Regions from separate parts of the Jonquetella sp. BV3C21 genome, predicted to be linked through region 1. Evidence: predicted binding sites of a transcription regulator. Region 1 holds the regulator's gene; the other holds the start of a gene.
What was found. Region 1 encodes HrcA, which represses chaperone genes, less so after heat shock. Its sites were predicted from a motif close to TTAGCACTCNNTNNNANNGAGTGCTAA; they were not measured.
Positions count from the first base shown of each region.

Region 2: a site for HrcA is predicted at 1,789-1,815, ahead of groES (co-chaperone GroES). Genes of this name have one in related genera too.

Region 1 is NZ_AWWC01000001.1:43,691-47,098, reverse strand. Features, by position in the region: gene dnaK (molecular chaperone DnaK) at 1-650, opposite strand, end outside; gene HMPREF1249_RS00230 (nucleotide exchange factor GrpE) at 711-1,181, opposite strand; gene HMPREF1249_RS08050 (hypothetical protein) at 1,187-1,324, opposite strand; gene hrcA (heat-inducible transcriptional repressor HrcA) at 1,330-2,352, opposite strand; gene HMPREF1249_RS00220 (histidine phosphatase family protein) at 2,558-3,202, shown strand; gene HMPREF1249_RS00215 (carbon starvation CstA family protein) at 3,276-3,408, opposite strand, start outside.
Region 2 is NZ_AWWC01000006.1:3,642-7,049, reverse strand. Features, by position in the region: gene groL (chaperonin GroEL) at 1-1,409, opposite strand, end outside; gene groES (co-chaperone GroES) at 1,436-1,726, opposite strand; gene HMPREF1249_RS00995 (transporter substrate-binding domain-containing protein) at 2,076-2,852, shown strand; gene HMPREF1249_RS00990 (amino acid ABC transporter permease) at 2,849-3,408, shown strand, end outside.

The DNA of each region.
Region 1 (3,408 bases):
TTTTTGAACTCGGCGGCCATCCAGTTGACGATTCTCATATCCCAGTCATCGCCGCCCAGCTTGTTGTCGCCGTGGGTAGCCAAAACCTCAAACACCCCGTCGCCCACGTCCAGCACCGACACGTCGAAGGTGCCGCCGCCAAGGTCAAACACCAGAATCTTGTGCTCGCCCGACTTGTTCTCGCCGTAAGCCAGAGCGGCAGCGGTCGGCTCGTTGATGATCCGCAGGACTTCAAGGCCGGCAATCGCGCCGGCGTCCTTAGTGGCCTGACGCTGGGCGTCGGTGAAGTACGCCGGAACGGTGATGACCGCCTGTTTTACTTCCGTTCCCAAGTACTCCTCGGCGTCGTGTTTCAGCTTTTGGAGAATCATCGCGGAAATCTCCTGCGGCGTGTACTTGCGGCCATCGACCGTCACGGTGTAGTCCGTGCCCATATGCCGCTTGATCGACATGATCGTCTTATCCGCGTTGACAATCGCCTGCCGCTTGGCCAGCTGACCGACGAGACGCTCTCCGTCCTTTGCAAAGGCCACAACCGACGGAGTAGTCCGAGCCCCTTCGGGGTTGGGGATAATCGTGACGTTCTCGCCTTCCATCACCGCAACGCAGCTGTTCGTCGTTCCCAAATCGATACCAACAACTTTAGCCATATCAATCACCTCTTGGATAAATATCGCGGCTGCCCGTTTCGGCGCCGCCGTCGAGTCGTTTTATTCCTGCGCGCCGGCTTCAGGAGCCGGCTCTGGAGTCTCTTTGAGCCGACCAACCCGCACCTGCGCGGGCCGAATTGCCGTGCCGTTCATGCTGTACCCCTTGCGGAACACGTCGATGACCTGTCCGTCCTGAGCCGGGTCATCGGTCTCCACCAGAGCGACCGCGTGATGAAGGAGCGGGGAAAACTCCTGTCCAGTCGGGTCGATAACCGTCACGCCCAAAGTTTCCAAGGCGCTCAGAAACTGATCCCGAACCATTCTCACGCCTTGGCAGATCCCTTGGCCGTCGCCGCCGGCCTCAAGCGCCCGCTCCAAGTTGTCCAGAACCGGCAAGAGGGCCGTGACAGCCCGCTCAGAACCTTGAGCCTTCAGACGCTTGAATTCCTTTTCGGCCCAGTTGCGATAGTTAATCCCGTCGGCCTGAGCCCGAGCCGCCAGCTCGCGGAACTGATCCCGCTCCGCCTGCAGACGCGTCAGCTCCTCAGAAAAATCAGGAGCCTTCGGCTCCCCCCAGCTTGAGCGGACGCTTCCTGCGCGTCCGTCCCGCCGGCGCCTTCCTGAGAGGCCTCTTCCTGCGGCGTTCCGCCGGCCTGCTTCTTCTCTTCGTCCATCCCTTTTACCTCCCGTCGTCGCCCGCCGGGTTCAGAGCCGACAAAACGGCGTCAAGAATCGCGATCGAGCGCTGATAGTTCATGCGAAGCGGGCCAATCAGCCCGAGAACGGCCTGCCGCCCCCGAGACGATGACGACGCCATGACGACCGAACAGTCCTTCATCGCGTCGGCCCGGTTTTCCGGCCCAATCGTCACCCGTATGCCCTCAGGAGCCGCGTAATCGGTGATCAGGCTTTCTACCGCGTCACCTTCTTCAAGAAGGCGTAGCAAGCCTTGAGGCTGTTCGAGCCGGCCGTCCTCCGCCGCCTGCAGCACCTGAACGGCGCCGCCGGCCGACACGGTCAGCCGCTCTCGGTCCATGATCTCCTCCAGCCGGTCCAGCGTGTCGTCCATCGCCGTCCGCTCGGGAACTGACCAGTGAGTCAAAAACTCGCCCAACGTCCGACGGGCCTCACGCCACGTCCGGCCGCGAAGCTGATGGTTTAGCGCTCCAGCCAGATCGTCCAGAGCCTCGTCGGTCAGCTCTGCCGGCATCGGCAGGCGAGCATGCCGTACCCGACCGCCGTCAAAAACGAGAATCACCAGCGTGGAAACGCTGGAAACCCGGACGAAATCAACCTTATGCACCCGCAGATCGTCCAAAACGCGAACCGCCGCCACGCTCAGGCACCGGGTCAGACGGCTCAGAAACCGCGACACCTCGCCGAGCCGCTCGTCCAGCCCCTTGAGCTGCAGGTCAAGTCCTGAAACCAGCTCGCCCATATCGCTCATTTGCGGAGCCGGCCGATGCAGGATCGCGTCCACGTACAGCCGGTACGCCCTCGACGTGGGCAGCCGTCCGGCCGAAGAGTGAGGCTTGCTGAAGTACCCAAGCTCCTCCAAGTCGGACATCTCGTTGCGAACCGTCGCCGGACTGTGGTCTGTCAGGTACTTTTTAGAAAGAGTCCTTGACCCTACCGGCTCGCCGGTCTGAATGTACTCGTAGACTAACGCCAGAATGATCTCCAGCTGACGCTCGGTGAGCAAGCCATCACCTCCTTATTAGCACTTGAGTATTATGAGTGCTAACGCTCGAAACACGCTAAGAATAGCAAGGTTCGACCATATTGTCAATACTGGTCAAATTCGTTTGACCGATCCGGCGGTCAGGAAAAAAGCTGGTTTCACGCCGCGTTTCGACAGATCGGGTACAATGGGACGGACACGATTTGACGCAGAAAGGACGACTCTTATGACTGATCAGACGAGAACCCTTATCTTCCTAATTCGGCACGGACAAAGCGACGGCAACCGAGAAGGCCGGTTCCGCGGACGGCACGACTTCCCGCTCGACGAGACAGGACTCCGGCAGGCGGAGGAGGCGGCGGCCGCCCTCAAAAACGCCCCCATTCAAGCGGTCTACTCCAGCCCGCTGGTCCGGGCCGTGAGCACGGCCGAGCCGATCGCCCGCGCCCTTGGGCTTGGCGTCGAGCTCGTCCCCGGACTGACAAATATCTCCCTCGGCAGCTGGGAGGGCGTCAAAAAAGACGAAATCGCCCGACGGTTCCCCGAACTGTGGCATTTATGGCTCACCGATCCGGAGTCACTGGCCGAGCCGGGAATGGAGACGCTTCAGCAGGCGGGGCGCCGGGCAAAAAAGGCCCTAGATGAACTGGTTCGGCGGCACGCCGGGGGAGCGTTTGCGGTCGTCTCTCACCGGTCGGTTATCAAGCCCATGCTGGCCGAATGCCTTGGCATCGGCCAGCCGTCCTTCTGGCGGCTGGCGGTGGACGCCGCGTCCATATCCCTCTTGGCCCATGAGCCGGACAGAGGCTACATGCTACTGTTCCTCAACCGAACGAATCACCTGACCAAAACGGAAATCGACTGGAACTGATGGAAAGAGGGCATACAAAAAGGCCTGGTGCATATGCACCAGGCCTTTTTGCGTGCAGGAAAGGGATGATATCTTATTTTTTCTCGGCCGGCATGTAATTGGCATTCTTGAAGCTGGTGATCAGTAGAGCCAGAGCGAGAATAACCAGAATGGTCGGCATGATGCCCAACAGGTAGTTGGGCTTGGCCGCGTCGATCAGGTTCGAC
Region 2 (3,408 bases), on a different contig from region 1:
ACCTTCTCCACCACCACGTCGCCCTGCAGTCCGGCGTTGGAAGCGATCAGGTGCAGAGGAGCGGACAGAGCCGCCAGCACCAAGTTAGCGCCGGTTCTCTCGTCGCCAGCCAGCTTCAGCTCGTCGATCTTGGCCTTCAGAGGCTCGTAGCAATTCACCAGCGCCACGCCGCCGCCGGCCACGATGCCCTCTTCAACCGCCGCGCGGGTCGCCGACAGGGCGTCCTCGATGCGAAGCTTCAGTTCCTTCTGCTCCGTCTCCGTCGCGCTGCCGACCTGAATGACCGCCACGCCGCCGACCAGCTTGGCAAGGCGCTCCTGCAGCTTCTCCTTGTCGTAGTCGGACGTGCTGTCTTCCATCTCCTTGCGGATCTGGTTCGCCCGGTCGCGGATCGCCGCCGGATCACCGGAGCCCTCGACGATCGTCGTGTCTTCCTTCGTCACCCGAACCTTCTTGGCCCGGCCCAGCTTGGACAGTTCGACGTTCTCCAGCTTCTCGCCCAGGTCGGCGGTAATCACTTCGCCGCCGGTCACAATGGCGATATCCTGCAGCATCGCCTTGCGGCGCTCGCCAAATCCCGGGGCCTTCACGGCCACAACGGTCATCGTGCCGCGCAGCTTGTTGACGACCAGCGTCGCCAGAGCCTCGCCCTCGACGTCCTCGGCGATGATCAGAAGCGGCTTGCCGGTCTGAAGGACCTTCTCCAGAATGGGCAGCATATCCTTGATGTTGCTGATCTTGCCGTCGTTGATCAGAACGTACGCATCCTCAAGGGACGCTTCCATCCGCTCGGTGTTCGTGATCATGTAGGGGCTGATGTAGCCCTTGTCGAACTGAAGGCCTTCCACCGTCTCAAGGGTCGTGCCGGTCGTCTGGCTATCCTCAACGGTAATGACGCCGTCTTTGCCGACCTTGTCCATCGCCTCAGCGATAATCGCGCCGACTTCCTTGTCGTTGGCGGAAATGGAAGCCACCTGGGCGATGCCGTCCTTGCCCTTCACGTCCCGGCCAAGGGTCTTCAGGTGCTCGGTCACAGCGTCAACGGCCTTCGTCACGCCGCTGCGCAGGAAAATGCCGTTCGCGCCGGCGGCCACGTTCTTCATGCCCTCGGAAATGATCTCCCGGGCCAGCACAGTCGCCGTCGTCGTTCCGTCGCCGGCGATATCGTTCGTCTTGGACGCCACTTCTTTCAGAAGCTGAGCGCCCATGTTCTCGAACGGGTCTTCCAGCTCGATGTCCTTCGCGATCGTCACGCCGTCGTTGGTGATCGTCGGAGAGCCGAACTTCTTCTCCAGAACGACGTTCCGGCCCTTGGGGCCAAGCGTCATGCCGACCGTGTCGGCAACCTTGTCGATACCGCGCTGCAGCGCGCGGCGGGATTCTTCACCGAAAGCGAGAATTTTTGCCATAATAAGCGATCCTCCTCAAGAATACGTTACTTGTCCAGAATAGCCAGCACGTCGCGCTCGCTGAAAATCACGAGCTCTTCGCCGTCCAGCTTGATCTCTGTGCCGGCGTACTTGCTGAAAATGATGTGGTCGCCAACCTTCACTTCGGGCAGAAGCTTCTGACCGTTCTCAAGCACCTTGCCGCTGCCGACCGCCAGAACCTCGCCCTCCTGAGGCTTCTCCTGCGCCGTGTCAGGCAGGTACAGGCCGCCCTTCGTGCGCTCCTCTTTGCTGATGACCTTCACGACAATTCGATCTGCCAAAGGCTTTAACTGCATGCTAATAACCTCCCTCAAAATGGTGACTCACGGCGGTCTCCCGCCCTAATGCCCTATTTTTATTAGCACTTATCAAACACGAGTGCTAACACGGTACATAATAAACGGCCAGCCTCGATTTGGCAAGACGTTTCTGTCGGTCAAACCACGTAAATTCTCCGGCTCGTCAGGACCGAGCGAACAAGCGGCGTGACAGCTAAAAATTCCCCGTCAAAAGGAAAAACCGCCCCTCACTCAGCCGGTCGAAAAAAATCTTTGGGCTGTTTCATTTGTTTTTAAATAAATTATATTGAAAATAACTAAAGGGACCGTATAATAAGATCACACCTTCACGAGGGAGCGTGATTTTATGAGTATTCGTCAAACTTCAGCACTGTTGGTTCTCGGCATGGTTCTTCTGGGCAGCGCGGCCTTTGCCGCCGACAAGCAGAAAGTGATCGTCGGCACGTCGGCGTCCTACAAGCCGTGGGCGTTCCAGAAAGACGACAAGGCTCAGGGCTTTGAAATCGACGTGTGGCGCGAGATCGCCAAGCGGAACAACTACGAGCTCGAAATCAAGCTGGGCCAGTTCAGCGGCTTAGTCGGCATGCTCGACGCCGGCGAAATCGACACGGTCGCGCACCAAATGTCCATCACCCCGGCGCGGCTCGAAAAGTACGCCTTCTCGACCCCATACGCCTACAGCTACTACGACTTCTTCGTCAAAAATGACAGCCCGCTCAAGACCAAAGAGGACCTGAAAGGCCATAAAGTCGGCTGCTGGCTGGGCGGTAACGGCGAAGCTACTCTCCGGGCCATCAACGACAAGTACAACTTGGGGCTGGACATCGTCACCTACGACGGCATCGCCATGGAAAACGAAGCGGTCATCGGCCGTATCGACGCCTTCTGGCAGGGCGAGATCAAGACCAAGACCGTCATCGCCGAGCAGAACCTGCCGCTACAGCAGTTGAACGAAAAACTCGTCTACGAGACGAACGCCTACCCGTTCCGCAAGGACGCCCAGGGCGAAAAGCTCGCCACGGAAGTCAGCAAGGCTATTGACGATATGCGCGCCGACGGCACTCTGTCCCAACTTTCGATGAAATGGTTCAACGTGGACACGACGCAAAGCACTGAGAAATGAACTTTGATTTTTCCTTCTTTCTCCACCTCTTCCCTTCGATCATCAAATACGGCGGAACAACCATTCGGTTGTCCGCCCTTGCTATATTTTGCGGCCTGTGTCTGGCGTTCCTCATTGCCATCGTCATGGACCTTCGGATCCCCGGCCTCAGCCAGTTCTTCCGGCTGTACATCTCGTTCTTCCGCGGCACGCCGCTCATGGCTCAGCTCTTCTGCTTCTACTTCGGCATACTGCCGGCCATTCGAGGAGCCGTCAAAAGCGTCTCGTCGTTTCAGGCCGCTCTCATCATCCTGAGCCTCGCCAGCGCCGCGTACATGGCCGAATCCCTTCGGGCCGCCATCGGCTCGGTGCCCAAAGGCCAGTTTGAAGCGGCCCAGTCCATCGGCATGACCTACCCTCAGGCCATGCGCCGGATCATCCTGCCGCAGGCCGTCCGTGTCGCCCTGCCCACGCTGTTCAGCAGCTTCATCAACATCGTCAAGGACACGTCCCTCGTGTTCGCCATCGGCGTCAAGGAAATGATGGCCCAAGCGCAGCTCGAAGGCTCCGGCAACTA